4 regions of the Pseudomonas sp. ABC1 genome follow, and region 3 is predicted to be linked to each of the others. Evidence: riboswitches for the same ligand, from Rfam matches in the RefSeq annotation. Region 3 holds a riboswitch; each other region holds the start of a gene.
What was found. Region 3 has a riboswitch for cobalamin ahead of btuB (TonB-dependent vitamin B12 receptor). Riboswitches for the same ligand answer to the same signal wherever they lie in the genome.
Positions count from the first base shown of each region.

Region 1: it holds a riboswitch for cobalamin, as region 3 does, so the genes downstream of both, HW090_RS02550 (class I SAM-dependent methyltransferase) here and btuB (TonB-dependent vitamin B12 receptor) in region 3, are expected to answer to the same signal.
Region 2: it holds a riboswitch for cobalamin, as region 3 does, so the genes downstream of both, cobO (cob(I)yrinic acid a,c-diamide adenosyltransferase) here and btuB (TonB-dependent vitamin B12 receptor) in region 3, are expected to answer to the same signal.
Region 4: it holds a riboswitch for cobalamin, as region 3 does, so the genes downstream of both, HW090_RS10445 (ABC transporter substrate-binding protein) here and btuB (TonB-dependent vitamin B12 receptor) in region 3, are expected to answer to the same signal.

Region 1 is NZ_CP058349.1:629,703-637,110, reverse strand. Features, by position in the region: gene HW090_RS02555 (TonB-dependent receptor) at 1-2,093, opposite strand, end outside; gene HW090_RS02550 (class I SAM-dependent methyltransferase) at 2,123-2,899, opposite strand; cobalamin riboswitch at 3,011-3,219, opposite strand; gene ercA (alcohol dehydrogenase-like regulatory protein ErcA) at 3,916-5,079, shown strand; gene HW090_RS02540 (NahK/ErcS family hybrid sensor histidine kinase/response regulator) at 5,063-6,772, shown strand; gene uvrY (UvrY/SirA/GacA family response regulator transcription factor) at 6,911-7,408, shown strand, end outside.
Region 2 is NZ_CP058349.1:128,866-136,273, reverse strand. Features, by position in the region: gene cobN (cobaltochelatase subunit CobN) at 1-128, opposite strand, end outside; gene cobW (cobalamin biosynthesis protein CobW) at 132-1,199, opposite strand; gene HW090_RS00420 (DUF1636 domain-containing protein) at 1,243-1,608, opposite strand; gene HW090_RS00415 (ABC transporter ATP-binding protein) at 1,733-2,521, opposite strand; gene HW090_RS00410 (iron ABC transporter permease) at 2,518-3,534, opposite strand; gene HW090_RS00405 (ABC transporter substrate-binding protein) at 3,531-4,406, opposite strand; gene cobO (cob(I)yrinic acid a,c-diamide adenosyltransferase) at 4,406-5,014, opposite strand; cobalamin riboswitch at 5,101-5,313, opposite strand; gene HW090_RS00395 (PvdJ/PvdD/PvdP-like protein) at 5,373-6,989, opposite strand; gene HW090_RS00390 (cyclic peptide export ABC transporter) at 7,187-7,408, shown strand, end outside.
Region 3 is NZ_CP058349.1:1,307,437-1,314,844, reverse strand. Features, by position in the region: gene HW090_RS05760 (ATP-binding protein) at 1-960, shown strand, start outside; gene HW090_RS05755 (response regulator transcription factor) at 986-1,546, shown strand; gene HW090_RS05750 (metallophosphoesterase) at 1,585-2,397, opposite strand; cobalamin riboswitch at 2,506-2,717, shown strand; gene btuB (TonB-dependent vitamin B12 receptor) at 2,825-4,705, shown strand; gene HW090_RS05740 (hypothetical protein) at 4,810-5,400, shown strand; gene HW090_RS05735 (cobyrinate a,c-diamide synthase) at 5,397-6,707, shown strand; gene bluB (5,6-dimethylbenzimidazole synthase) at 6,704-7,363, shown strand; gene cbiB (adenosylcobinamide-phosphate synthase CbiB) at 7,360-7,408, shown strand, end outside.
Region 4 is NZ_CP058349.1:2,361,070-2,368,477, forward strand. Features, by position in the region: gene HW090_RS10420 (OprD family porin) at 1-194, opposite strand, end outside; gene HW090_RS10425 (DUF1624 domain-containing protein) at 394-1,542, shown strand; gene HW090_RS10430 (pseudoazurin) at 1,529-1,981, opposite strand; gene HW090_RS10435 (ABC transporter ATP-binding protein) at 1,987-2,781, opposite strand; gene HW090_RS10440 (iron ABC transporter permease) at 2,778-3,815, opposite strand; gene HW090_RS10445 (ABC transporter substrate-binding protein) at 3,812-4,828, opposite strand; cobalamin riboswitch at 4,963-5,202, opposite strand; gene exbB (tonB-system energizer ExbB) at 5,480-6,508, shown strand; gene exbD (TonB system transport protein ExbD) at 6,511-6,939, shown strand; gene HW090_RS10460 (energy transducer TonB) at 6,936-7,408, shown strand, end outside.

The sequences.
Region 1 (7,408 bases), 680 kb from region 3:
TTGCTGTTGCCCAGGCCGCCGTTCGAGGCTGCCGGGTCGGCGCTGGTGGAGTGGTTGCCGGTGGCGATGAACAGCGAGCTGCGGTCGATATCGAACAGGTTGTTGATGCCCGAGAACAGCGACAGGTCGCGGGTCAGCTGGTAGTTGCCACGCAGGTTGAAGACCCAGAACGACGCTTTGCGGTGCACGTAGTTGGCATGCGGTTCGCCCGCCGGGATCAGCAGTTTCTCTTCGGTGTTGTAGAAGATCGGCCCGCGCAGGATGGCCGTCAGGCCCAGGTCCCAGGCGTTCTGCCGGCCATAGATCAGGCCCAGGCTGGCCTGGTGCTGGTACATGCGCTGGATCTGGTCGCGGTGCGTGCCGATGAGGGTGCTCGAAGCGCCCCGGTCTTCCATGTCGAAGTTCCAGATGCCGCTGGCGTTCAGCCGCAGTAGCTGTTCGCCCTGTAGGGCCAGCGCGTTGGCCAGGTCGTATTGCCATTGTGCTTCGAGGCCACGGATCACCGCATCGCCCTGGCCATTGGTGTACTGGCTGACCGTGCTGCTCAGCGGTCGGGTGGTGATGCGGTCGCGGATGCGGTTCTGGAACAGTGCCAGATCGAAGAACTGGTTGCCGTGGGCGACGGTCAGGCCGGTTTCGAACTGCAGGCTGGTTTCCGCCTTCAGGCTGGCGTTGCCCAGGGTCTGGGTGCCGCTGGTGGTAGTGAAGTCGGCCGCCAGTTCGCCGGCCAGTGGAGCGCGGAAGCCAGTGGAGACGCCCGCACGCAGTTTCAGCCAGTCGAGTGCCTGGAAGGCGGCACCAAGGCTGTAGGTGACGTCATTGAAGCTGCGGGTCTTCTCCTCCAGCAGTGGCATGTGATCGGTGGCCACGGTGGATGAGCGGCCATAGCTGTAGCGGGCGCCGCCACGCAGGGTCAGGCGATCGTCCAGCAGGCGCTGGATCAGCTCGGCATAGAGGGCGGCGGAGAGGTCGTCGGAGTTGATGTCGTAAGGCGCGGCCTGGCTGCTGGTGGAGCCGCTGACCGAGACACGGAAGCGCTCATTGCGCAGCTTGCTCTTCTCCAGGTCGACGCCTAGCAGCAGGTCGGTGCTCGGGCCCAGCAGAATCTGGGGCGTCAGCCTGAGGCCGTAGCCACTGAGCTTGCGCTCGATGTTGTCCTTGCTGAAGCCGGCGGCGCCGCTGCTCTGGCGTTCCGAGCCCCAGTGCAGGTCGTCGACGTCGCGGAAGGCATAGGCCTGGGCCGCCCAGTTCATCCAGTCGCCGACGCGCGCGGTCCAGTTGGCCTCGATGGACTGGTTGTAGCGGTTGTCGTAGTTGTTGTAGTCCCACTGCGAACCCCGGAAGCCGGCATCGTAGATGCCGTCGGAGCGCAGGGTCAGCTCGAAGCGCTGGTCGTCGCCGGCGTCGTAGCCGAGGGCGAGCAGGCCGCCACGGCGTTTCCAGGCGGTGTTGTGCTGGGTGCCGTCATCGCTGCGGTAGTCGCTGCGGCGCCCGGCATCGAAGCCGATGTAATAGTCCAGCGCGCCGAGCATGCCGCTGCTGTACAGCGAGCCCTGGCCCAGCCCCCAGGAGCCGGCTTGCAGGGTGGCGCCGTTGCCGCTGGTGTTGCGCCCGTCACGGGTGATGATGTTGACCACTCCACCGATGGCCTGGCTGCCGTAGATCACCGATGCCGGGCCGCGGATGATCTCGATGCGCGCCACCTGGGCTGGCGACAGCTTGGAGATGTTCGCCGTACCCGAGCGGCGGCCGTTGACCAGTACCGTCACCTGGCTGCGGTAATCGCGGCCCTGGCCGTCGGTGGAGCCGCCACGGATGTTGATCGAGGTCTGCCCCGGCGTCCATTCGCTGAAGAAGCCGACGGCATTCTCGGCCAGCAGGTCGGTGAGGCTGCGTGCCGACGAGCGCTCGATCTGTTCGCTGTCGATGACCTGGACCGTGGAGGTGGTGTCCCTGAGGGACTCATTGGCGCGCGGCGCGCTGATCAGCGATGAGTCCATCTGCAGGATGCCGGGGCTGCTGTCCGCCACGGCAATGCCTGCCATGCCGAACAGCAGAGGCAGGCTGCCAAGGGTGATACGTGTGTAAGGCATGTGGTGTCCTCTGTCTTCGAGTCGCGTGGTCAGGCGTGCCAGATCAGCGTGGCGGCACATTTGGGGGCGCTGGCCAGCCAGCCGCCGGGAACTTCCTGCAAGTGTTCGCGCAGGTGGGCGTGCAAGTGCCGCAGGCGCTGTTTGTCCAGGGGGCCGAGCTTTTCCTGGAAATGCGCCAGGGCATCGTCGTAGTGGGGAAAGACGGTCGAAAAGCGCCAGTGGGTGAAGTGAATGGCGTCCGGACGCAGCCGTTCGCCGAGGTCGTCCAGCACCAGCAGGTGGCCGGGGGTGGTGTCGCTGCCGTGCAGAGAGGCGGGCAGGAAGCCGGACAGGCAATAGGTGCGCGGGCCTTCCTGGGCCGGCACGTTCCAGGCCAGGGCTCGGCGTGCCAGGGGGCGGACATGTTCGAGAAGGTGGCGTGCCTGGCCGTCCGCCACCGGGATATTGGCGCACAGCACCACCTCGGCGGGCGCCAGCGAAAGACGGGGGATGTCTTGCCACAGGCTGTCATGCAGGCGCAGCTCGATACCTGGCGTTCGGGCTGCGAGAGCGCTGATGCAGGTGCGCATGTAGGCGTTGGGTTCCAGGGCTGTCCAGCGTCCGCTGTCTTGCAGCAGTGCCTGGCCGAGCAGGCCGGAACCTGCGCCGATGTCGAGCAGGTCGCCACAGTGCCCCAACGTCTGGCGCAGGGCTGTACCTACCGTGGACAGGTAGTCGGACGCCGCCAGGTGTTCGGCATAGAAGGCGGCCTCGCGGTCACTCCAGACCGAGGTGGCAGGCGGCGCAGCAGGGGATGGCGTGGGCATCGTGATTCCAGTTGCACAGGATGGGGCCTGGCAGCCGGGCAGGGGATGTGCGCAAGGGTGGGCGGTGCGGGGAATGGCCTGCCCATCGGTCTGCGCCCGCCCACCGCGGGTTGCCGTTCGTTGGAATCAGGCCGGTCTCCGGGCTTGCGAGGGGCATGGAACATTCACCTTCCCATGCCGGCTGGCACAGTGGTCTGTCGAATGTTTCGCTCGCTTACCGTTGCGGGGGCAGCGCCGGACTGGTCAATGCAGATGACGCACCGGCTTCCCGTTTAACCCCATGCCGCAAGACATGGGACACCTGAAACAGTCGGGCATCTGAACATCGCCGGCCGGTTACGTCAATCGGTTGTGCCAGGCCGGATCTGAAAGCAGAAAGGCCACTTCCGCAAGGACGGAAGTGGCCTTTTAACTGGTACCCGAGGCCGGACTCGAACCGGCACGCCTTGCAGCGGGGGATTTTCTTACCACTTCGACTTTCGCCGCCGTCGCGTCCGTTGGAACGCTGCGTTCGTGGTCTGGAGCACGCCTTCACCCTAGCCATCATTCAGCCGTAGGTGCCCGCCGTCTGCTCTCTACACCTTCCCGGTCGCGGGACCGGGCTTGGCTCGGCGTTGGCTCGGATACCGTGATATCCAGGGCGTTCGCCGAGTTTGACGGGCTTCACCTCAGGGGTTTCCCCTTGAGGGCTCAAATGTTCAAGTCCCCTGTGTCTACCATTTCACCACTCGGGCAAGCGGTTGCAACATCCGGCGGCCTTCCGTTCTCGAAACTTCATTCGGGAACGTGTTGCATTCTCGGCCGGATCGTCGCGGCGCAGGACTATAACCACAGGGTAGGGCTTGCGCAAGCGAACCATGGCGGTGCGTCCGTTCGATCATGCCGGAGCGCTGCCCGGAACGGAGGCGCCAGGCAAGGGGGGAAGTGGTCGTCCGGACACAACCTTGGTATGCATTGCAATGGTTGAGCAATGCAGTAGGCTGTGCCGACCGTTACAAAATAATAAAGAGCGTTACATGAGCCCGGACATCAGCTTGCAGCGCAAATTTGTTTCTCCGGAAATCATTTTCGGTGCCGGTTGCCGCCACAGCGTGGGCAATTGCGCGGCCAATTTCGGCGCGCGCAAGGTGTTCCTAGTGTCCGACCCCGGCGTCGTCGCGGCGGGCTGGGTGGCGGACGTACAGGCCAGCCTGGAGCGGCAGAACATCGCCCATTGCCTGTTCACCGATGTTTCACCCAACCCGCGTACCCATGAAGTCATGCATGGCAGCGAGGTGTATCGCAGCGAAGGGTGCGACGCCATCGTCGCGGTCGGTGGCGGCAGCCCGATGGATTGCGCCAAGGGTATCGGCATCGCCGTCGCCCATGGGCGGCCGATCACCGAGTTTGAAGGTGTGGACACGCTGCGTGTGCCCAGTCCGCCGCTCATCCTCATCCCGACCACGGCGGGCACCTCGGCGGACGTGTCGCAGTTCGTGATCATCTCCAACCAGCAAGAGCAGATGAAGTTCTCCATCGTCAGCAAGGCCGCGGTGCCCGATGTGTCGCTGATCGATCCGGAAACCACGCTCAGCATGGACCCGTTCCTGGCCGCCTGTACCGGGATCGACGCGTTGGTGCATGCCATCGAGGCATTCGTTTCCACCGGGCACGGCCCGCTGACCGACCCCCACGCGCTGGAGGCCATGCGGCTGATCAATGGCAACCTGGTGCAGATGATCGCCAACCCGCAGGACATCGCCCTGCGCGAGAAGATCATGCTGGGCAGCATGCAGGCCGGCCTGGCGTTCTCCAATGCCATTCTCGGCGCCGTGCATGCCATGTCCCACAGCCTGGGCGGCTATCTCGACCTGCCGCACGGGCTGTGCAACGCCTCGCTGGTGGAGCATGTGGTGGCCTTCAACTACAAAGCGGCACCGGAGCGCTTCAAGGTGGTGGCGGAAACCTTCGGCATCGACGTGCGCGGCCTGACCCACGTGCAGATCCGCAATCGCCTGGTCCAGCACCTGATCGAGTTCAAGCAGTCCGTGGGTTTCCGCCAGACGTTGAGCCTGCACGGGGTCTCGGTGTCCGATATTCCGATGCTGTCGAAACACGCCATGCAGGACCCGTGCATCCTGACCAACCCGCGTTCGTCGACACAGCGTGATGTCGAGGTCGTCTATGCCGAAGCCCTCTGACGAGCAGCAACAGGCCCTGGCCGGCCTGCTCGGATTGGGCACCCATTCGGCGCGCAAGAGCCACTACCCGGAGTTGCAGGCACGGCTCGAAGAGCTGGAGGAAGAGCGCAACCGCTACAAGTGGCTGTTCGAGCATGCTGTTCACGGCATCTTCCAGGCCGGCTTGCAGGGCGGCATGCGTGCGGCGAACCCGGCGCTGGTACGGATGCTGGGCTATGAGTCGGTCGAGCAGGCCATGTGCGAGCTGAGCAAGCGCTCGCACAACCTGTTCGTCGGTGGGGAGGCCGAGCTCGTCAGCATCCGTCGGACGTTGAGCCAGGAGCGAGGCCTGTTCGGCTATGAAACGCGCCTGCGTCGCAAGGACGGCAGCGCCATCGACGTGATGATGAACCTGCTGCTGAAGCCGGGTGACGAGGCGCTGGTCGAAGGGTTCGTCGCCGACATCACCGAGCGCAAGCAGGCCCAACTGCATCTCATGCAGCTCAATGAGCAACTGGAACTGCGTGTCGCCGAGCGCACGAGTGAGCTGCGCGAGGCGCGTGATGCCGCCGAGGCGGCCAACCTCAGCAAGGACAAATACCTGGCAGCGGCCAGCCATGACCTGTTGCAGCCCCTGAATGCCGCGCGGCTGCTGATCTCGACCCTGCGCGAGCGCAGCCTGCCCGTGGCCGAGCAGACACTGGTGGAACGTGCCCACCAGGCGCTCGAAGGGGCCGAGGACCTGCTGACCGATCTGCTGGATATTTCCAAGCTGGATCAGAGTGCGATCAAGCCGGATATCCACGACTACCGGCTGGACGAGATCTTCCGCCCCTTGTTGTCGGAGTTCCAACCGGTCGCCCAGGCCAAGGGGCTCGAACTCGAATGCTATATCCCGGCCGTTACCATCCGAGGTGATTTCCGCCTGCTGACCCGCATCCTGCGTAACTTCCTCAGCAACGCCTGCCGCTACACCGACCAGGGGCGTGTGCTGCTGGGCGCGCGCAAGCGCAATGGGCACGTGCGCCTGGAGGTCTGGGACACCGGCCGGGGCATCGCGCCGGAGCAGATCGAGTCGATCTTCCTGGAGTTCAACCAGTTGGGGGTGCAGAGAGCTGTGGAGCGGGCAGGGGTCGGGCTTGGCCTGGCGATCGTCGAGCGTATCGCGAAGATGCTCGATTACCGGATCGAAGTGCTGTCGCAAGCCGGGCATGGCTCCATGTTCAGCGTCCATGTGCCGTTGGGGCAACCTGTGGATGAGCCGCAGGCCGGGTTTCCGGCGCTGGTGCCGGTGGTGGGTGACCCCCTGCCAGGGCGCCGCTTGCTGGTGATCGACAACGAGGTCAGCATCCTGCTGAGCATGCGTGCCTTGCTGGAGCAGTGGGGCTGCGAGGTCCTGACGGCGACGGATCGGCAGGAAGCCTTTGCGGTCCTGGCGTCACGGGCGCCCGACCTGATACTGGCCGACTACCACCTGGACCTTGGTGTGACTGGCTGGGACGTGGCACAGAGCGTGCGGCGCCACTTCGCCAGGGCGATACCGGTGGTGATGATCACCGCGGATCGCAGCGACCAGTGCCGCCAGCAATTGCAGGGCCTCAACGTACCCGTGCTGAACAAACCGGTGAAGGCTGGCAAGATGCGTTCGGTCCTGAGCCATCTGGTGCAACGACGCGAAGTGCTTGCGGAACCGGACCCAGGCAGGGTTTCATAACCCTTATTCAGGTAGGGTAATGCTTCCCGGCAACATGGACGCCGTGGAGGCGGGCATTCCCCCCTGGCGGTCTGCTACAGTCTCCTGCGCAGGCCATTTGCTCTGTCCAGATTCAATTGCGTACAACGAGGTATCAGCTTGATTAGGGTGCTGGTGGTCGATGACCACGATCTGGTACGCACGGGAATCGCCCGTATGCTGGCCGATATCACAGGGCTTGATGTCGTCGGTCAGGCCGAATCCGGCGAGGAAGCGATCAGCAAGACCCGCGAGCTCAAGCCCGATGTGGTGCTGATGGATGTGAAGATGCCAGGCATCGGCGGCCTGGAAGCCACGCGCAAACTGATGCGCAGTCATCCGGACCTCAAGGTGATCGCGGTCACGGTATGCGAGGACGATCCTTTCCCGACTCGGTTGTTGCAGGCTGGCGCCGCGGGTTACCTGAGCAAGGGTGCGGCACTGGATGAAATGGTGCAGGCCATCCGCAAGGTCTTTGCCGGGCAGCGCCACATCAGTCCGCAAATCGCTCAGCAACTGGCACTCAAGCCGTTCCAGTCGTCAGCAGACGGATCGCCCTTCGACCTGTTGTCCGAGCGGGAAATGCAGATTGCGCTGATGATCGCCAACTGCCAGAAG
Region 2 (7,408 bases), 1.2 Mb from region 3:
GCCGCCAGCAGTGCCAGGGTGGTGTCGGCGGCGCTGAGAATGACGATCTCGCCAGGCGTCTGCTCCAGTCGGGTGATGATCGACGCATCCTCGACATAGCCACCTGGCAACGCTGACAGCATGTGCATGGTTCAGGCCTCGATCACCGCGCCTTGCAGCGCGCCCTGCAATTGCTCGGCATCCAGCTCACGGCCGATCAGCACCAGATAGCTGTAGGGCGTTTCGTCGTCGCGCCAGCGGCGGTCGAAGTAGCTGTCGAAACGCTTGCCGACGCCATGCACCACCAGTCGCATGGGCTTGCCCGGCAGCGCCAGGAAGCCCTTGATGCGCAGGATATCGTGCTGTTCGACCAGCCCCTGGAGAACCGCCAGCAGCCGCTCGCGCTCGACCAGCGGCAGCTTCACCACCACCGACTCGAACAGGTCATGATCGTGCTCATGGTCGTCATCACCATGATCATGGTGGCTCTCGCGCAGGTGGATACTGTCTTCCGAAGCGCTGGACAGGCCCAACAGCAGGTCCAGATCGAGACGGCCCTGGTCGCTGGCCACCACCTTGACCTGAGGCGGCAGCTCCTCGCGCACCAGCGCTTCCACCTGGCGGATGGTCGCGGCATCAGCCTGGTCGGTCTTGCTCAGCACCACCAGGTCGGCGGACAGCAGTTGGTCCTCGAACAGCTCGTGCAGCGGCGATTCATGGTCGAGATTCGGGTCGGCGCGACGCTGGGCGTCCACTGCCTGCGGGTTGGCGGCGAACTGACCGGACGCGGCGGCCGGCACGTCGACCAGGGTGATCACCGCATCGACGGTGCAGGCATTCTTGATCTCCGGCCAATTGAAGGCCTGTACCAGTGGTTTGGGCAGGGCAAGGCCGCTGGTCTCGATGAGGATATGATCCAGGTCGTCACGACGGCCGATCAGTTCCTTCATCACCGGGTAGAACTCTTCCTGCACGGTGCAGCACAGGCAGCCATTGGACAGTTCGTACAGTTGTCCGCCCTGCTCCGCGCCACTCTCGTCGCAACCGATACCGCAGCCGCGCAGGATCTCGCCATCGATCCCCAGTTCGCCGAATTCGTTGACGATCACCGCAATGCGCCGGCCTGCGGCGTTCTCCAGGATATGGCGCAGCAGCGTGGTCTTGCCGCTACCGAGAAAGCCGGTGACGATGGTGACGGGAATCTTGCCTTGAACGGCCATGGTGTTGCCCTCGCGATACAAAAGTGAAAAGCAGCGTTGAAAATCAGTCTTCCAGCACGGGAATCCGGGCGATGAACTTGCCCTTTATCCCCTGTGGCCAGTCGCGGAACGGCACCTGGCCGCTGCTCGACATTCGATAGTGTTCGGCATAGTCCAGCAGTGCCTGGGCCGCCGCCTGGTCCGGCTGGAAATCGCCCAGCACGTAGGTGATCTTGCCGGGCTCGCGCAGCAACACGCTGCAATGCCGCTGGCAGGCCATCAGGCAACGGGTACGCCCCAGACGCAGGGATACACCACGCGCTTGCGCCAGTCGCTCGACCTGTTCGGCGAACAACGCCCCGCGCCGTGGCTGCTCCGGGTTGGCGGCGTCATAGCCGCAGGTTTCGCAGATCAGCAGTTGACTCGTCATACCCGCCCCCTTGGTGTGAGCGATCCGTAGGATGGGTCGAGGAGCGAAGCGACGATACCCATCAATGCCGTCCAGTGATGGGTGTCGCTACGCTCGACCCATCCTACCCATGTGCCCTTTCTTCTCATGCGCTATCCCCTTCCGGGCGGCACGCCCAGGGCAGTACGAACGGCTGTTGCTGGTGTTCGCCGAGCATCGCCTGCACTTTGTAGACCTGTTGCAAGTTCTTCGGTGTCAGCACCTGGCGCGGGCTGCCGTATTCCACCACACGTCCGTGGTCGAGCAGCAGCACGCGGTCGCAGAAGCGACTGGCCAGGGTCAGGTCGTGCAGCACCACCAGAACAGTGCGGCCCTGGCGGCATTGCGCACCGAGCATTTGCATTACGTTCAGTTGATGGAAAGGGTCCAGCGCCGCCACCGGTTCGTCCGCCAGCAGCAGCGGGCTGCCGACCGCCAGTGCCCGTGCCAACCGTGCGCGCGCGCGTTCGCCACCAGACAGACTGTCGACACGGCGCGTGGCCAGGTCGGTCAGTGCCATATCCGCCATGGCCTGCGTCACCGCCTGGTGATCCTCCTCCCTCGGGCGGCCCCAGAACGTCCGGTGCGGCAAGCGGCCCAGGGCGACGTAATCATTCAGGCGCAATGGCCAACCGTGCTCGTCGCCCTGCCCCAGGTAAGCCATACGCAGAGCGCGCTGGCGCGGGTCGAGGGCCTTCAGGTCCTGGCCATCGAGGCGGACCGCGCCACTGTAGGGCAACAGGTGCGCCAGCACCTTGAGCAGGCTGCTCTTGCCGGCGCCGTTGGGGCCGATCAGCCCCAGCAGGCAGCCCGGCTCCACCTCCAGAGAAATGGCGTCGAGCAGCCGTTTGCCATCGATCTCCAGGCCGACTGCCTCCAGCACCAACCCGCTCATCGGGCCAGGCTCCCGCGCTGGCGCAGCACCAACAGCAGGAAGAACGGCGCACCGAGCAAGGCCGTCACCACGCCGAGCATTAACTCCTGCTCGCCACTGACCAGGCGCAGCAGGATATCCGCCGCCAGCAGCAGGATGGCACCGCCCAGGGCGCTGCTCAGCAACAACCGCGAAGGGTGATAGTCGACCCAGCGTCGCAACAGGTGCGGCACCACCAGTCCGATAAAACCGATAGCGCCGGTAACCGCAACACTGGCACCCACACACAACGCTGTGCCAAGGATGATCTGCAAACGCAGGCGCGACAGGTTGACACCCAGGCTGCCGGCCTCGTCCTCACCCAGGGTCAGGGCATCCAGTTGCCGACCACAGGCCAGCAACAACGCCAGGCCGCCGAGGATGAACGGCAGGCTCAGGTGGATATCGGCAAAGCTGCGGTCGCTCAGCGAGCCCATCAGCCAGAGCACGATGTCCTGCATATCGGTCGGTGTCGGCGCCAGGTTGATCGCCAGGGATGTCAACGCCGCCGCCAGGGCGGACAGCGCCACGCCGGCAAGGATCAGCGTCAGGTTGCCGCCTCGGCGGCGGGCGATCAGGTAGAGCAACAGTGTCGAGAGCGCTGCGCCGCCCATGGCAGCCCCCGGCAGCAGCCAGTGGCTCAGCCCGGCGTAACCGTAATAGAGGCACAGCACAGCACCCAGACTGGCACTGCTGCTGACGCCGAGCAGGCCAGGCTCGGCCAGCGGATTGCGCAGCAAGCCCTGCAACGCCGCCCCTGCCGTGCCCAGCGACATACCGACCAGGATCGCCAGCAACACCCTGGGCAAGCGGATTTCATGCACGATAATCCACTGCTGTACCGCAAGGTCGCGCAAGTCGTCACTGGCCGGCTGCCATTGCAGCAGCGCCCGCAGCACTTCGCCTGGCGTCAGGGCCACGGAGCCGATGCTCAGCGACAACAGGAACAACACGACCAGTATCAGCAGCAGGATGGGATTCACCAGCCGGTTCATGGGTGCAGCACTCCCGTATCGACCAGTGCATCCAGTTGCCCGGCCAGTTGCTCCGCAGCCGTCACCAGTTGCCCATCGCTGCAGCCCCAGCGGTTATCGGCGATGGTGATCGAAGGGGTATGACGCAACAGTTGCTGCAACCGAGGATGGCGCCAGTAGGATGACTTGGCATGACCCTGGTCGATCAGCATATCCGCTTTCACCAGCACATCCGGCGGAGCACCGAGCAGGCGCTCCAGCGGGTAATGCCCCCAGCCTCGTGCCGGGAAGGCGTTCTCCGCGCCAAGGGCCTGGAACACCGTATCGACATAGGTTTCGTACCCGGCACTGCCGCCATTGGGGCGCAGGTATAGCAAGCGGAATGGCCGCTCACGTGCCTGTAACCGTTGCAGGCGCGCCTGCCAATCGGCCACGTGCGCTTGCCCGGCTGCTTCCCGGTCCATGCGCCGTGCGACCAGTAGCGTGGTGTCGAATATCTGCTGCCAGGTGGTCGGGTACGGCACCGCCAGTACCTCGATGCCATGGCGCTGGAACAGCTCGCGCGGGTTCTGCGCCAGCCAGCGGCGCGAGGCCAGCACCAGGTCCGGACGCAGCGCGATAATCTCCTCGGACGTGGCCTGATTCGCCGGGTACTGGCGTGCCTGCCCAGGCATGGACGACACCCGCGCATCCTGGCTCTTGGCCGACACTGACAACAGTTGACCGGGCGCGGCCAGCCCCAGTGCCAGGTAATCCGCGCACAGGTTGGTCGACACTACGCGAGGCAGCGCCATGGCGCCCTGGACGACCAGCAGCGACAGCACAACCCCCGCCCCGTAGGCGCGGGCTTGCCCGCGAAGCCGTTGCGGCCCCCTACGAAAGCGCAAAAACATCAGAAATCGACGCCAGCCTGGCCTTTCACCCCAGCGTTGTAGGCATGCTTGACGTCACGAATTTCGCTCACCGTATCAGCCAGCTCGACCAGCTCCGGCTTGGCTGCTCGCCCGGTGACGATCACGCTCTGGTGCGCGGGCCGCTCGCGCAGGGCTTGCAACACTTCGTCCAGCACCAGGTAGTTGTACTTGAGCATATAGGTCAGTTCGTCGAGCACCACAAGGTTCAGACTGGCATCGGCGAGCATGGCCCGCGCATGGGCCCAGGCTTCGTCAGCGGCGGCCTTGTCCTTGTCCCAGTCCTGGGTGTTCCAGGTGAAACCGGTGGCCATCGCGTGGTAACGCACTTGTGGTGCGTGCTGTTGCAGATAGATGACTTCGCCGGACGCGTGGGTGCCCTTGATGAACTGAACCACCCCGGCCTGCTGGCCATGCCCCAGCGCCCGGTACAGGGTGCCGAAGGCCGAAGTGCTCTTGCCCTTGCCGTTACCGGTGATGAGGATCAGGATGCCACGCTCGATCTGCGCCTTGTCGATACCGGCATCGACCACGGCCTTCTTGCGCTTCATGCGCTCGGCATGGTTCTGCTTCTTCTGTTCGTCGATCATCGCTCGCCACTCCGCAAAGGGGCCGGATGGACGCACACAGGCAAGCACGAAAAGGCCTGGCAGCGGCAACCACCCTCACCCCGGGGTCATACCTGGTCATAACAGGCCGGTCTTCTGGCTCGCCGTCGCTCGCATACCGCGCCTTCCCGGAGCGAACCCCAGTGGCGTATCACGGCAGCGTCAGGCTTACAGCAGCGGGGGCTGCGCCGGACTCGGCATGCGCTGGGCACGACTCACCGGACTTCCCGTTTCAGCCCTGCCATGGAGATGGCGCGGGCACCTGTTCGAGGTGTGGCAGGTTAGCAGCAAAACAGTGGAAAGCCGATAGCGGGAGGGCTCGGGTGGAGCGAATCCAGATCTATACTTTTCCGCCAGGCCCAGGCGGCAGGTGCCGACCGTACCAGGGGCGCCGGGGTATACGCTTGGACAGGCGCTCCACTTCCAGCTCGTCGGAGTGGATGATCCGCAGCGCGAGCTTCATGGTCTCGATATCCAACTCCCCGCCGCCACCACCATTGCCTTGTAGCCAGGCACCGCAACCGGCCTGCTGCGGCCCGAGCCAGGGCCGCGCGAGCTCGACCCAACGCCCAGGGGCGAACCAGGGCACGCCATCGACCAGGGTGCGCACCACTTCACCGGGGTGTGCTTGCTCATGGGCCAGGAACCAGTCGTCGATACGGTCGTCGATCCAGCCATGGAACGCCCAGAACACTGGATTGACATGGGACGAGAAGGCATCGCCAAGGAAATCATTGTCCTCGCGGAACCAGCGCTCGGAGAAGTCGACAGGGTTGCGCGCATAGGGCATCGGCAGGCCGCTGTTAGGATCGCGCGCCAGGGAAGCCCAGCACATATGCAGCCAGTCATGGATACCCAGCTCGATACGCGAACCCAACTCTCCCAGACACAGAGTGCTCAAGTACTCAGGGTTCTGGTACTGCGCCTCCCACAGCTGGAAATTACCGAAATACCCCTCGCTGCTCTTGATACCGAGCAGCCAGGCATTGAAGCCAGCATCACCGGGAATCTCCCAGAACGGCGGCGTCGAATAGCCATCGTGGTTTTCCACATAGTCGATGAATGCCTGCACACCATGGCCGATATAGGGCCGTGGCGGCGGCAGACTGGGCCAGGAAAGCAACGGTTGCATGGCACGTGCCTTCAGCACCATATCCCGGTGCATGAACAGGAAGTCCTCGCCCGAGCCGTTGCGGTGGCGCTCCTTGCCCCGCGCATCCCGCTCCTGGCCTTCCGGCCCTGGCTGCCAACCCAGGCTCCGTACCCCACGCCGCTGCGTTTCGTCCAGATGCCGCCAACGATCGCGGGCGGCGTGCCAGAGCTGGTGAAACAACCGATGCCCAGGTGAAATCAGCCAGGCCTTGAGCTCAGGCCGGTAGGGAAGTCGTTCGCGGGCTAGCACGAAAGGGCGGCGCACCGCGACGAAGCGTGCTTGCCGTGTGGAAAAACCGTGCTGCTGTCCTTGCGTACTCAAAGCGCCGCTGATCGTCGCCTGGCCACCACCACTGCTCCAGTCGCCCCAGATTTCATCGAAGATCGCCTGGCAGTCATAGGCATGGCCGGCATGGTCCGTCAGCTTCCAACGCAGGTTGGGAACCTTGCTTGCATCCAGTTCGCCGAACACCTGCAGGTTGCCCTTATCGAAGGGCCGCCGGCCCAGCACACCGCGCACCGCACGCCCACCCGGACCGATGTCCAGCAACAGTTCGAGGTGATCGAGCGCCAGCCCGGGAAAGTCCCCCTGCCCGTCGAGCAAGCGGAAATCCCAGATACCGACCAATCGCTCGCCAAGCAGCACTTCCGCCTGAGGCACCGGAATGATTTCCGGCTCTTCTCTCAACTCGGCCGCTTCCTTTTCCTGATGGCTACGGTAGGCACTACGCGCTGCCACCAACGCCCCGCCTGCGACCCCAGCCGCCGCCAACCCTGCCACGAACTTCCGTCGAGAAACCCTCATAAATTCCTGCCCAGACCTTCTGCCCGATACGGACATTTCCCATACGGACGAAGCGGTCAAAGGTGGATTTAGCGACATAAGGTCAGGCTTGCCTGCGAATGGATGGTCTCCCCCGAAAGCGGATGCCACCTGCACGGTTAAATCCTTCCATGGCCGACTCGTCTAGTCGGTTCAAGGTCAGTCTCAGAGAAGCCCCCATGCCGCCACGCCTGTCCGCGGAAATCTTGCGCATCCTCAAACCCTTCTGGCTGTCCGTCGTGTTATCGACCTTGCTCGGCATCGTCAGTGGCCTGAGCGTCACCGCGCTGTTGGCGACCATGAACGACGCCCTGAACCGCGAAGGCGGCGCCACCACACGCCTGGCCCTGCTGTTCGCCGGCCTGTGCCTCCTTACCTTGGCCTGCTCCACCCTCTCCAAC
Region 3 (7,408 bases):
ACCAACCCCTTCGTCTCCTATTACCTGGTGCCGTTGACCATCGCCGCCGCGACGCTGCCCTGGCTCTACTCCATCGTCCTGTCCGGGCTAGCGCTGCTGGGCTATACGCTGATGCTGGTGTGGTACGACCCGGTCAACGTACCGCCGGTGGATCGCTCCACGCTGCTGGTCTACGGCATGTGGCTGAGCTTTGCCCTGGCAGCGGCGCTGATCACCTTCTTCGTCACCCGCATGGCCGAGGAGCTGCGCCGCCAGCAACAGTTGCAATCCCAGCGCCGTGAGGAAAGCCTGCGCGACCAGCAATTGCTGGCCGTGGCGACGCAGGCGGCCGGCGCCGCCCATGAGCTGGGCACGCCCCTGGCGACCATGAGTGTGCTGCTCAAGGAACTGCGCCAGGAGCACAAGGACCCCGTGTTGCAGGAAGACCTGAGCTTGCTGCAATCCCAGGTGCAACTGTGCAAGGAGAGCCTGCAGCAACTGGTTCGCGCCGCCGAGGCCGACCGTCGTCAGGCGATCCTGGAACAGACGGCGCGAGAGTGGGTCGAGACCGTCCTGCAGCGCTGGCATTTGATGCGCCCTGAGGCCACCTACAAGTTCCAGTGCGTGGGTGTGGGCAGTCCGCCCCACCTGATGCCGCCCGCTGATCTCAGTCAGTCCCTGCTCAACCTGCTGAACAACGCCACGGATGCCTGCCCGGACAACCTGGAAATCCGCCTGGACTGGAACGAGCAATGGATCAAGCTGGGCATCCGCGACCATGGCGCGGGTGTGCCGTTGGCGATTGCCGAGCAGATCGGCCGCCCCTTCATCACCACCAAGGGTGGCAAGGGCTTCGGTCTCGGGCTTTTTCTCAGTCAGGCCAGCGTGACCCGTGCCGGCGGCACGGTGAAACTCTACAATCACGAAGACGGCGGAACTCTGACCGAGTTGCGCCTGCCTCATGGCTCGGTTCGAGTCTGATCGCGAACATTGCGAGGAATGAAGCATGACCGACGAATTGCAGCACGATGGTGAAGAACAACCACACCTGCTGTTGGTGGATGACGATCCGACGTTCACGCGTGTGATGGCCCGTGCGATGACGCGCCGTGGTCTGCGGGTGAGTATTGCCAGCTCCGCCGACGAAGGTCTGGCGCTGGCGACACAGGATTTGCCCGACTACGCCGTACTCGACCTGAAGATGGAAGGTGACTCCGGCCTGGTGCTGCTGCCCAAGCTGCTGGCGCTGGACCCGGAAATGAAGGTGTTGATCCTGACCGGCTATTCGAGCATCGCCACGGCGGTGGAAGCCATCAAGCGCGGCGCCTGCAACTACCTGTGCAAGCCCGCGGACGCTGACGATGTGCTGGCGGCGCTGCTGTCCAAGCATGCCGACCTCGATACCCTGGTGCCGGAAAATCCGATGTCGGTGGACCGCCTGCAATGGGAGCATATCCAGCGCGTGCTGAGCGAGCATGACGGCAATATCTCGGCCACCGCCCGCGCCCTGGGCATGCATCGCCGTACCTTGCAGCGCAAGTTGCAGAAGCGCCCGGTCCGGCGCTAGTCACGGACGATCCCCGTAGGGTGTACGCGCGCTGCAGCCTACGGATGGCCCCAGCTCAGCTCGAAGTGCGAGCCGGGGGCGAAGTGGTTGTCCAGCATGTCCCAGCGTTCGACCGTGACGTGCTTGTTTGCACCTTCGTGCAGGCGCAGGCGGTTGAACGAATTGGGCGAGGTGCCGCGTACCCGTGAAGAGAAGGTGGTGCCGGCCTGGACCATCCAGATCTCCCTGGCCAGATGGGCGTACTGTTTGGAAAGCGGCAGCACATGGGGCAGGTGCACATGCCCGCCCATCACCAGGTCCAGCCCCTCGGCGGCCCAGCACTCCAGGGCGGCCTGGGCGCCGCGCTGCTGGTTGCGCACGTCGCTGGGGACCATGGCGCCGAACGGCTGGTGGGCGACCACGATGCTCAGTTTGGCCGGGTCGCGGGCGCGCAGGATGTTGGCCACTCGCTCCACCTGGCGAGGTGTCACCAGACCGTTCTTGTGGCGCCGTGGGGCCGTGGTGTTCAGGCCGATCACCAGCAGGCGTTCGTTCTCGAAGACCGGCTCCAGCTCATGGCCGAAATGCCGGCGGTAGTTGTGGTAGGGGGCGAAAAAACGCAGCGGCAGGTTGTAGAGCGGGATGTCATGGTTGCCGGGGATGACCAGGGTGTCGCCGATGCCACGCTCCTTGAGCCGCTGCATGAAGGCCGCCGCCGCCGCGAACTGACTGCCACGGGCACGCTGGGTGATGTCACCGGAAAAAACCAGCAGGTCGGCGCCGTGTTCACTGACGTGGTCCTCCAGAGCCTGCACCACTGGGGCCTGTTCCGTGCCGAAGTGGGTGTCGGATATCTGCAGGATACTGGTCATCGGTCTTTTGGCCTGTCTTGTCGTTCGAAGGCGGCATTATTCCACAAGCCTGGGTGGGAGCGGCAAATCGCGACCCCAGGTCGCCTTGCGCTGCCCCAGGCCTTGGTCTACCCTCCGCCAGCCTCAGGTGCCCAGGCCATGTGCCACAAGGGTGAAACGGGAAGCCGGTTCGATTCCGGCGCTGCCCCCGCAACGGTAGGCGAGTCGTGAAACCTCTTTCGTAGTCACTGTGCCCGTATCCGCGCATGGGAAGGCCGGGTTTCGGGAGCCGCAGGCTCCGCTCGCAAGCCCGGAGACCGGCCTGTCGCATTCACGACGGTGCGGTGGGCGCTGCTTTGGGGACGTTCGTTCGCTCTCCCATGCTCCTCCGACTGTCCAACTCGGCCCAGGTGTCGTGCGGGCGGGCACGGCGGAGCTCAAACGATAAATGGATAGATCACTCTTTCGACCAGTGGCCGGCGCGCTGCTCGGGGTTTCCTGCGTGGCTTCACTGGCGCAGGCACAGTCGGTGGAACTCGACCAGCAGGTCATTACCGCCACGCGTACGGCATTGGCGCCAACCCATACCACGGCGTCCACCAGCGTGATCACGCGCGAGGATATCGAGCGCAGTCAGGCAACCACTGTCCTGGATACGCTGCGGGGCCTCGCTGGCGTCGGCATCGTCACCAATGGTGGCCGGGGCAAGTCTTCCACCGTGCAATTGCGCGGCACCAGTGACAAGCACCTGCTGGTCCTGGTCGACGGCGTCAAGGTCGGTTCGGCCACCGATGGCACGGCAGCGCTGCACGCGATTCCGCTGGAGCAGATCGAACGTATCGAGGTGGTGCGCGGTCCTCGTTCCAGCCTCTACGGTTCCGAGGCCATGGGCGGCGTCATCCAGATATTCACCCGCAAGGGTTCGGGCGACGGGGTCAAGCCGTATTTCTCCGTCGGTGCCGGCAGTCGTTCTTCCTACAGCGGGACGGCCGGGGTCTCGGGCGGAAATGGCGCGGCCTGGTACAGCCTGGGTATCGCCAGCGAGTCCACCGATGGCATCAACGTGCGCGCCTACCGGCCGAGCGCACCAAGAAGCTATGAGCCCGATGCCGATGGTTATCGCGAGCTGTCGGCGTCCCTGCGCGGGGGCTATCGTTTCAATGACCGTTTTGAACTGGATGCGAACTGGCTGCGCAGCAAGGGCCACAGCGACCTGGACAGCCGTGCCACAAACGGCAACAGCGGGCGTGATGCCTATAAGGACGGTGAGCTGGAGGTGGTCGGCGCCCGGGCGCGGTTCTCGCCCCTGGAACCCTGGCAGGTTTCCTTGCAGGTGGCCCATAGCGAGGACCTGTCGGACCAGTACCAGGATGGCAGGTTCTACTCGCGTTTCGACAGCCAGCGCGACAGCCTTTCCTGGCAGAACGATATCAGTCTGGGCGAAGCCCAGTTGCTGACGGTGGGCTTCGATTACCAGCGTGACCGTATTGACACCACGGCCGCCTATGCCAGGGATTCGCGCAACAATAAAGGTGCTTTCGTGCAGTACCTGGCCAGTTTCGGCCGGCACGGCCTGGAGGCGGCCCTGCGCCGTGACAAGGACCAGTTCTTCGGCAGCCATGACACCGGCAGCCTGGGCTGGAACTACGAACTGAGCGACGAGGTGACCGTCAGTGCCGCCTATGGCACCGCGTTCCGGGCGCCAACCTTCAACGACCTTTATTACCCTGCCAGCGCCTCCACTGCGGGCAACCCGGACGTGCAACCGGAGGAGTCGGAGAGCTTCGAAATCGGGCTCAAGGGCAACCAGGCGTGGGGTGAGTGGAGCCTGAATGCCTTCGAGACCCGGATCGACGACCTGATCGTCTGGAGCGGCAGCGGCAGCAGCCCGATGCGGCCGGACAACGTCGACGTGGCGAGGATTCGTGGCCTGGAAAGCGTGCTGCGTACCGACTTCCAGGGATGGGACATCGTTTCCTCGCTGACTTTCCTCGACCCGCAGGACCGCAGCGACAAGAACCACGGTCACCTGCTGGCACGACGGGCCAAGCGAACGTTCAATCTGGATGTCGACCGCAGTTTCGGAACAGTGGCCGTCGGTGCGACACTGTACGCCAGCAGCTATCGTTTCGATCAGGCGGCGAATACCGATGCGCAGCGACTGCCGGGCTATGCGCTGGTCGACCTGCGTGGCGAGTACCGCTTCGACCCGGACTGGCGCTTGCAGGTCAGGTTGAGCAACCTGTTCGACCGCGAGTACGAAACCGCGCAGACTTACGAGCAACCGGGGCGCGCGGTTTACTTCACGCTTCGTTATCAGGTGCTGTGATGCTGGATGTCGGGCGAAGGAACGATGAACATGACGTCGCCGATGGCGGGTCAGAACATATTCAGGGCCGCTTTCTGGTAGCGGCACAGTGAGGGGGAGAGCCCATGCATAGTCTTTCTGCGCGTTCGCAGGTTCTGGTCGGCCTTGGGCTGGTGGTGCTGATGGCCATCACCCGTGGGCAGCATTTCGCCAGCGTGGACAACCTGCCCAGCGCTTCCTGGGCGATCTTCTTCCTGGCCGGGGTGTACCTGCGCCCGCGCTGGGCCTTCGTACTGTTCTTCGCCGAAGCGACCTTGCTCGACTTCGTCTCGCTGGCCACGGGGACTATCAGTGACTGGTGCCTGTCGCCGGTGTACTGGATGCTCCTGCTCGCCTATGGCTGCCTGTGGTTCGCTGGCCGGCTGTTCGCCGCACGTGCCCGGCCGTCCTGGCGCAGCCCGGCGTTGCTGGCGTTGGCACTGGCCGGCACGCTGGTGGTGGCGGCTTTCGTCGCGCACCTGATTTCCAGTGGTGGCTTCTACTTCTTCTCCGGCCGCTACGACGAGCCGACCCTGGCCGGTTTCATCGAGCGCATGGGCATCTACTACCCGCGCTACCTGTCCAACCTGGCCCTGTACGTGGCGCTCGTCGCGATCATGCACATCGGCGTCGCCGCCTTCATGCGTACGCAGCAGCGGGCCACGACGCTTCCGTGACTTCACCGGCCATTCCTGAACGCGCCGGCTGTCCGGCGCTGTTGATCGCCGCGCCCTCTTCGGGGCAGGGCAAGACCACCGTGACCGCGGCCCTGGCCCGCGCCTACCGCAACAGCGGGTTGCGGGTGCGCGTGTTCAAGTGCGGCCCCGACTTCCTCGATCCGACGATTCTCGCCCACGCCAGCGGCCAGCCGGTGTACCAGTTGGACTTGTGGATGGTCGGCGAGGAGGGCTGCCGGCAACTGCTCTGGCAGGCTGCACAAGAGGCCGATCTGATCCTGGTGGAAGGCGTCATGGGGTTGTTCGACGGCAAGCCCTGCGCTGCCGACCTGGCGCGTTGCTTCGGCATTGCCGTGATGGCGGTGATCGATGCGTCCGGCATGGCGCAGACCTTCGCAGCCATGGCCCATGGGCTGGCGACTTTCCAGCCCGGATTGCCTTTCTCCGGGGTGTTGGCCAATCGGGTCGGCAGCGCCGGGCATGCGCGTCTGCTGCGCGACAGCCTGCCGGAGAACATCCACTGGTATGGCGCCCTGTCGCGGGAGCAGGGGATCGAATTGCCATCTCGCCACCTGGGGCTGTTGCAGGCCGCCGAACTGGGCGATCTGGATGTGCGCCTCGAACGTGCGGCCCAGGCCTTGGGCGAAAGCGCCGAGTTGCCTCTGCCGCCGAGCGTCGAGTTCGTCCGCAGCGAGCCGGATCGCTGTGGTACGCCATTGGCTGGTGTGCGTATCGGCGTGGCGCGTGACCTCTGTTTTGCCTTCATCTACCAGGCCAATCTCGACCTGCTGCGCGAGCTGGGGGCTGAGCTGGTGTTTTTCTCGCCGCTGGCCGACGACGGGCTGCCGGAAATCGACAGCCTGTACCTGCCTGGCGGTTACCCGGAACTGTCGCTGCAACGCCTGCACGAGAACCGGGGTATGGCCGAAGCGATCCAGGCGCACCATCAGGCGGGCAAGCCCATTCTGGCCGAATGCGGTGGCATGCTTTACCTGCTCGACGGTCTGGTCGACCTGGATGGCGAGCGGCGTTCATTACTCGGCCTGCTGCCGGGCGAGGCGCGTATGCAGAAGCGCCTGGCGGCGCTGGCCCTGCAATCCGTGGACTTGCCCGAAGGGCAGCTGCGCGGGCATACCTTCCATCATTCCGCGTTGAACAGCCCCCTGGAGCCTCTGGCCCGGGGCGAGTGCCCGAACGGGCGCGGCACCTGTGAGCCGGTCTATCGCCTTGGGCGCCTGACAGCCTCCTACATCCATTTCTACCTGCCGTCCAACCCGGTGGCGGCCGCGGAGTTGTTGCGTCCATGACCCAGTACGCATTCCCCGAAGAACAACGTGCCGGTGTCTACCGGGCCATCGCCGAGCGACGCGACATGCGCCATTTCTCCGGAGGCGAGGTCGCTCCCGAGCTGCTGGCGCGGCTGCTGGAGGCTGCGCACCAGGCGCCGAGTGTCGGTCTGATGCAGCCCTGGCGGTTCATTCGCATCCGTCGCCCCGAACTGCGCCTGGCCATCCATGAGTTGGTGGAGCAGGAGCGGCAGGCGACCGCCGAGGCGCTGGGGGAGCGCTCCGATGAGTTCATGCAACTCAAGGTCGAAGGTATCCGCGACTGTGCCGAACTGCTGGTGGCTTGCCTGATGGATGGCCGCGAAGCGCATGTGTTCGGGCGCCGGACCCTGCCGGAGATGGACCTGGCCTCGCTCTCCTGTGCGATCCAGAACCTCTGGCTGGCGGCACGGGCCGAGGGGCTGGGCCTGGGCTGGGTGTCGCTGTTCGAGCCGCAGGCACTGGCCGACCTGTTGCAGGTGCCCGCCGGTGCCAAGCCGGTGGCGATCATCTGCCTCGGGCCGGTGGACGCGTTCTACCCGGCACCGATGCTGGCGCTGGAGGGCTGGCGTCAGCCACGACCATTGGCGGAGCTGCTGTCCGAGGATGGCTGGGGCACGGCGGGGGGCGAGGAATGAGCCTGGCGCTGACCTGTGTAGCCGGCGTCGCGCTGGACATCGTGC
Region 4 (7,408 bases), 1.1 Mb from region 3:
GCCATGCCGTTGCGCTGGGCACGTGGCACCAGGGCATTGCGTGCACCGTTGCTACGGCCGCCGTGCTTGTAGTCGCGTTGTTCGTAGAGCAGCCGGTTGAACAGGCTCCAGCGCGCATCCTCGGTGAAACCGTTGGCCTGTTGCTGGGTGCCGGCCTGGGCGGTGGACAGGAAGGGGGCCAGGCAGAGGGCCATTCCGGTGCTGATGAATCGTTTATTTCTCATTATTTGTTCATTCCTGTTGTGTAAGGCGAGTCAATGTTGTGCGTATGCAGTGCCCGTGGCGTACGGTTCATGGCCATCAGGTGTGGGCTCGCAGGACGTGTACCGGTTGTTGTCGTGTTTTGTATTGATATAGTATTTCATATCTTTATTGCCTTCCGATCCTGACTCCATGACCAACGCCCCCACTACCCGGCTGCTCTCCATCGACGCATTGAGAGGGCTGGTGATTCTTTTCATGTTGCTCGACCACGTGCGCGAAACCTTCTACCTGCACATGCAGGTCGGCGACCCGATGGACGTGGCACAGACCGATCCCTTCCTGTTCTTCAGCCGGACTCTGGCGCACCTGTGCGCGCCGGTCTTCGTCTTCCTTACCGGCCTGTCTGCCTTCCTCTACGCCGAGAAGTACCAGGGCGCGGCCCAGGCCTCGGCGTTCCTGTTCAAGCGCGGGCTGTTCCTGGTCCTGCTGGAGCTGACCCTGGTCAACTTCGCCTGGACCTTCCAGTTCCCGCCCAGCGTCATCTACCTGCAGGTGATCTGGGCCATCGGCCTGAGCATGCTGGCGCTGTCCGCGCTGGTCTGGTTGCCCCGCCCGCTGCTCGCCGTCCTCGGCCTGCTGATCGTCGCCGGGCACAACCTGCTCGACGGCGTGCACTTCCCGGTCGAATCAGCGCTGCACATTCCCTGGGCCGTGCTGCATGACCGGGGCTGGATCGAGGTTTCCGACGCCCTGCGCCTGCGCACGTCCTACCCGCTGCTGCCGTGGATCGGCGTCATCGCCCTCGGCTACGCGGCGGGCCCCTGGTTCGCCCGCAGTGCCAGCGCCCCGCGACGTCAGCGTCTTCTGCTGGGCGCGGGTTTCGCCGTGCTGGCGGGCTTCGTCGCGCTGCGTCTGGTCAACGGCTATGGCGAGAAACCCTGGATCGTCGGTGAAAACGCCCTGCAGACCCTGATGAGCTTCTTCAACATCACCAAGTACCCACCTTCGCTGCTGTTCATCGCACTGACGCTGGGCCTTGGCCTGTTGCTCCTGCATGCCTTCGAGCGCCTGCAATCGCAGCGGGCGGTGCGGGTACTCGGGGTGTTCGGCGGCGCGCCGATGTTCTTCTACCTGTTGCACCTCTATGTGCTGAAGTTTCTCTACCTGGCCTGCGTGGCGATCTGGGGCCTGAACCAGGGCAGCTACTTCGGTTTCGACTCGATGCTCGCCATCTGGCTGTGCAGCATCCTCTTGTCCGTCGCGCTCTACCCGCCGGTGCGCTGGTTCGCCGCGCTCAAGGCGCGGCGCCGTGACATCGCCTGGCTCAAATACCTGTAGCCGCCTTCGCCTGCTCGACGATCCTGGCGAAGCGCTCGGCGGCGCGGTTCGGCAGGCCGGCAGGCACCGCCAGTTGATCCAGGCCCGGTTCGCCGACCTGGATCAGCATCACCATGCCCATGGCGTAGTGCGGGATGCACTGGATGCCGTAGAAGCCCGGCTGCTCCAGCGTCACTTCGATCTCTTCGTTGATCCGGCCCTTGAAGGTCGCCGCGCCCTCCGGGTGGAAGCCGGGGATGCTGGCGGCGTTGTGGGTGCTGTGGCTGGCGATGAATTTCACGCTGTCGCCCGGTGCGACCACCAGGTATTCCGGTTCGTAGACCATGGCCCCGCTGGCGCCACGGTTGAGCATCTTCACTTCATGGACTTCGGCCCAGGCCGGTACGCAGGCCAGGGCGAGGGCGCCGAACAGGGCGGCGTGTCTCAGGGGGGTACGCATGTCTTCTATGCACTCCGAGGGGCAGTGAGGGGTTGGAAACGAATGACGCGGCTGCCGTCATAGGGGTCGGTCAGGTAGCGCGCCTCGACCCCGAATACCTGGCGCAGGCAGTCGGGGGTCAGCACCTCTTCCGGTGCGCCGAGGGCCACCAGGCGACCGCCCGCCATCACCCCGACGCGGTCGCAGCCGAGAGCCTGGTTGAGGTCGTGCAGGGCGATCAGGGCGGTCACCGGCAACTGGTGCACCAGGCCGAGGATGGCGATCTGGTGCTGGATATCGAGGTGGTTGGTCGGCTCGTCGAGCAGCAGCAGTTCGGGTTGCTGCGCCAGGGCGCGGGCGATGTGCACGCGCTGGCGCTCGCCACCGGACAGGGTGTTCCATACGCGATCACGCATATGGCCCATGCCGACCGCCGCCAGGGCCTCGGCGACGATGGACGAATCCTCCGCGGACCAGGGCTGCAGTGCCGACAGCCAGGGTGTCCGGCCCAGTTCCACGGCGTCGCGCACGCAGATCGACTCGGCGGTTTCCGCGTGCTGTTCGACGAACGCCAGGCGCTGGGCGACCTGGCGCCGTGGCAGGCGCGTCATGGGCTGGCCTTGCAGGTACAACTCGCCGGCACTGGGCGTGCGCAGGCCGGCAAGCACCTTGAGCAGAGTCGACTTGCCCGAGCCGTTCGGACCGATCAGGCCCAGGGTTTCACCGCGTCGCAGCGCCAGGGAAATGCCCTGGATGATCGGCGTGCCTTTGACGCGCCAGCCCAGCTCGCGGCATTCGAGGAGGATGTCGTCCTGGCTCATGCCGAGCGCCCCCGGATCAGGATCAGCGCGAAGATCGGTGCGCCGATCAACGCTGTGATCACACCGATCGGCAGTACCTGGCCCTTGATCGCGGTGCGTGCGATCACGTCCGCGCCGACCAGGAACACCGCCCCGGCGAGGGCGCTGATTGGCACCAGGCGTGCGTGGCGAGCGCCTGTCAGCAGGCGTGCGGCATGGGGAATCACCAGCCCGACGAAACCGATCGCGCCGACGATGGACACCATCACCGCCGTCGCCAGTGCGGCGATGGCGATCAGCAAGGCCTGTACCCGGCGCACCGGCACGCCGAGGGCCGCCGCCGAGTCGCTGCCGAAGGTGAAGGCATCCAGCGCACGAGCGTGCCAGATGCAGACGAGGGTACAGGCCAGCGCCACCGGCAGGGCCAGGGTCACGTCATGCCAGCGCACGCCGCTGAGGTTGCCCAGCAGCCAGAACATGATGCCGCGTGCCTGTTCGGAGTTGGCCGACTTGGCGATCAGGAAGGCGGTCAGGGCGTTGAACAATTGCGAGCCGGCGATACCGGCCAGGATGATCTGTGCATTGCCGCTCAGAGCGCCGCGTCCGGCTGCTCGCGCCAGCATGGCGACCAGTGCGAAGGCGGCGATGGAGCCGATGAAGGCGCCCAGTGACAGCGACACCGCGCCCGCCCCGATGCCGATGATCGCCACCAGTACCGCGCCGGTCGAGGCGCCGGCGGAGATGCCCAGCAGGTAAGGGTCCGCCAGCGGGTTGCGCAGCAGTGCCTGCAGCACCACGCCGGAGATCGCCAGGCCTGCGCCACAACTGGCGGCCACCAGGGTGCGGGTCAGGCGATAGTTCCAGACGATGCCCTCGTCGATCGGGTCGAGGACGAAGCCCATGCCCAGCAGCTTGTTGCCCAGCACCTGGAACACCACTGCCGGCGGGATGCTGGTTTCACCGATGGCGACGCCACCGATCACCACCACCAGCAACAGTGCCGACACCCAGAGGGTGTGCAGCAGGCAGTGGCGCAGCAGGGGAGCAAGGGTCATTTGGACAGGTCGAGCTCGCCGATGGCCTTGGCCAGTTGCTCGATACCGTCGATGGTGCCGATCGAGGCCTGCATGTCGTTGGCGTCGAGAATCACGATGCGGTCGTTCTTCACTGCATCCATGTGCCGGGTGACCGGGTCGCTCTTGAGGAATTCCAGTTTCTTCAGGTAGTCATCGGCCGGGAAGCGGCGGCGGTCCATGCGGGCGATCACCAGGACGGTCGGGTTGGCCTTGGCGATGGTTTCCCAACCGACGGTCGGCCACTCTTCGTCGGATTCGATGACATTGCGCAGTCCCAGCGTCTTCAGCATGAGGTCGGGCGTGCCTTTGCGGCCCGCGACGTAGGGGTCGATATCGAGGTCGGCGCTGGAGAACCAGAACACGGCGGAAACATCGCCGAGCTTGCGTTGTTCGACACTGTGGCGGGCGTCGTCCAGGCGCTGCTTGAGGTTGGCGACCAAGGCATCGCCGCGGTCACGCACGTCAAAGATGGTCGACAGCTGTTCGACGCTCTTGTAGATCGAGTCCATGCTGAACGGCTGCAGGCGCGTGCCGTCGGCGCCGGTCAGGTTGTCCTTGCCTTCACAATCGGAGGGCAGGATATAGGTGGGCACATTCAGCTCATGGAACTGCTCGCGAGTGCCGACCACGCCCTGTTCGCCGACCATCCATTCGAACTGCACCGGCACCAGGCCGGGGCGCTTGGCGATCACCGATTCGAAGCTCGGGTCGTTGTCGGCCAGGCGCTCGACTTTGTCGTTCTGCGCCTTGTAGGCCGGCTTCACATCGTTGAACCAGAGCGAGGTGCCTGCCAGGCGATTACCAAGGTCCAGTGCATAGAAAATTTCCGTGCCGGCCTGGCCGATGGTCACGGCCCGCTCGGGAGCGGCGCTGAAGGTCAGGGTGTGGCCGCAGTTCTCGATGTTCAGCGGGTACTGGGTCGGCGTGGCGGCCAGTGCCGAGGCGCAGTGGCCAAGCACGGCGCCGGCGAGGACGAGACGGGATAGCAGCATGGGGTTCTCCAGGCGAGCGGATGGCGGTATTCCGGCAGGCGCAAGGAGAAGGGTTCAAGGCGGACGGGACGGATCACGGGTGTGCGTGCCAGGTCCAGCGCCGGCCAAGGCTCTCCCTCCCGGACACCCCGCCGGTCAGTTCGATTCGTGCCGGCAGGTCTCCTGACTGGCGCTTCATTGCATCACCACAGCCTTCCCGGAGCATGCTCCAGTGACATATTTCGCAGTGATGCCAAGTGCCTACAGTTGCGGGGGCAGTTCCATTCGATGGCTGTGACCGGGCGTGCTTGCAATTGCAAGGATGACGCCAGGCCGTCAGGCCACCATGGATTCCCTATTAATTCCTGGTGGAAACCGGCGGGCGCATCTTAATGGATATGTGGCGGGTGCCCTATCCCTATTTGCGAACGAGGTTCGCGGAGCGCTGTAACGGCGCTGTAGTCAGGGCTTCATAAGGTGCATGGGAGTGGTTCGTGCTGCGATTCTGGCTGATTTCCCACCCCCTGTTCAGGTACGCTAATGACTTCGTGAAGGAAAATTAATTTTATTCCTTTAATGAACGATAACTATTTGCGATAATTACCGCTTGCTCTGGCTCGTCGAATCCTATTCGAGCCACTGTCCGTCCCGCTCAGATCAGGTGTGGCCCGCATGAAATCGATCTTCTCCCGCGCCCCGTTCAATAGCGCAGCTCTGCGCATGTTCGTGGCTGTTCTGCTTACGCTGTCACTCGTGCCCGCAAGTCAGGCCGATGAAACGACGCCGGTTGCCGCACCTGCCGCCAATGAGGCACCTGCCGCTTCCTCTGGTGAAGCGCCAGCGGTTGATCCGCTTGCCGCAGGTAGCGTCGCTGCCGCGCAGAATGGCGAGGGCACTGTCGAGGGTGCTGCGGACGTCGATGGCGAGGCTCTTGACGAAACCGGCACCTCTGAAGCTGAAGAGGCCCTGGCAGAAGATGAACTCTCCGCCGGCTTCGCCCATGACCTTTCCCCGTGGGGCATGTACCAAGGCGCGGATATCGTCGTCAAAGCCGTGATGATCGGTCTGGTCATCGCCTCGATCATTACCTGGACCATCTGGGTCGCCAAAGGCCTCGAACTTATTCGTGCCAAGCGCCGTCTGCGCGGCGAAGTCGGTGCCCTGAAGCGCGTCAGCACACTCAAGCAGGCTGCCGACCAGGCGCGTGCCCAGAACAGTTTCAGCACACTGCTGATCGAAGATGCCCAGGAAGAGCTGAACCTTTCCTCCAAGAGCACCGACAAGGATGCCATCAAGGAGCGCGTCAGTTTCCGCCTCGAGCGTCTTGTCGCCGCCAGTGGTCGCAGCATGAGCCAGGGGACTGGCGTGCTGGCGACCATCGGTTCGACGGCTCCATTCGTCGGTCTGTTCGGTACCGTGTGGGGGATCATGAACAGCTTCATCGGCATCGCCAAATCCCAGACCACCAACCTGGCCGTCGTGGCACCCGGTATCGCCGAAGCGCTGTTGGCCACCGCGCTGGGCCTGGTGGCAGCGATCCCCGCCGTGGTCATCTACAACGTATTCGCCCGCTCTATCTCCGGCTACAAGGCGCAGGTCGCCGATGCGTCGGCCCAGGTACTGCTGCTGGTCAGCCGTGACCTGGACCACCAATCTCCCGCTGAGCAGAGTGCGCACCCACACGTTTCCAAGGTGGTCTGAGCATGGGCATGCATTTGAAAGAAGGGGCTGAGGACGACCTTTCCGAAGCCCATGAGATCAACGTAACGCCGTTCATCGACGTGATGCTGGTGCTGCTGATCATCTTCATGGTCGCCGCTCCGTTGGCGACCGTGGATGTGAAGCTCGACCTGCCGGCCTCTACCGCGAAGCCGGCTCCGCGTCCGGACCAGCCGCTTTATCTGAGCATCAAGGAAGACAACAGCCTGTTCCTTGGCAACGATGAAGTGACGCTGGCTACCATGGGCAGCGTACTCGATGCCCAGACCAAGGGTGACAAGGACCAGACGATCTTCGTCCGTGGTGACACCGCGCTGCAGTACGGCCACCTGATGGAAGTCATGGATGGGCTGCGAGCAGCCGGTTACCTGAAGATTGGCCTGGTAGGCCTGGAGACGGTCGGCGCGCCATGAGTAATCAGCCCTATAAACTGTCCATGTGGGCTGGCAGCCTCGTGCTGGTATTGGGGCTGCATATCGGCCTGGCGCTCTGGTCGCTCTACTGGAAGCCGGAAGTCATCGAGGTGGAAATGCCACCTCTGGCCATGATGATCGAGCTGGCGCCGTTGCCTGCGGCTCCGAAGCCTGCGCCGCCGACTCCACCCAAGCCGGTCAAGCCGCCAGAGCCCATCATAGAGCCTGAGCCCGAACCCCTGCCCAAGCTGGCCGAGGCGCCCAAGCCGAAGATCGCTGTGCCGCCGCCGCCCAAGCCAAAGCCGAAGAAGGAGCCGCCCAAACCTCGCCCAGAGGTCAAGCCGGAGCCCAAGAAGGAGATCGAGCCGGAGCAACCGCAGGAGCAGGAGCCCACCGAGGTTTCGCAGTCGCAGCCCAGTTCCGACCGTTTCGACGATCACCTGGCGACGACCGAGCAGGGCGAAAGCGC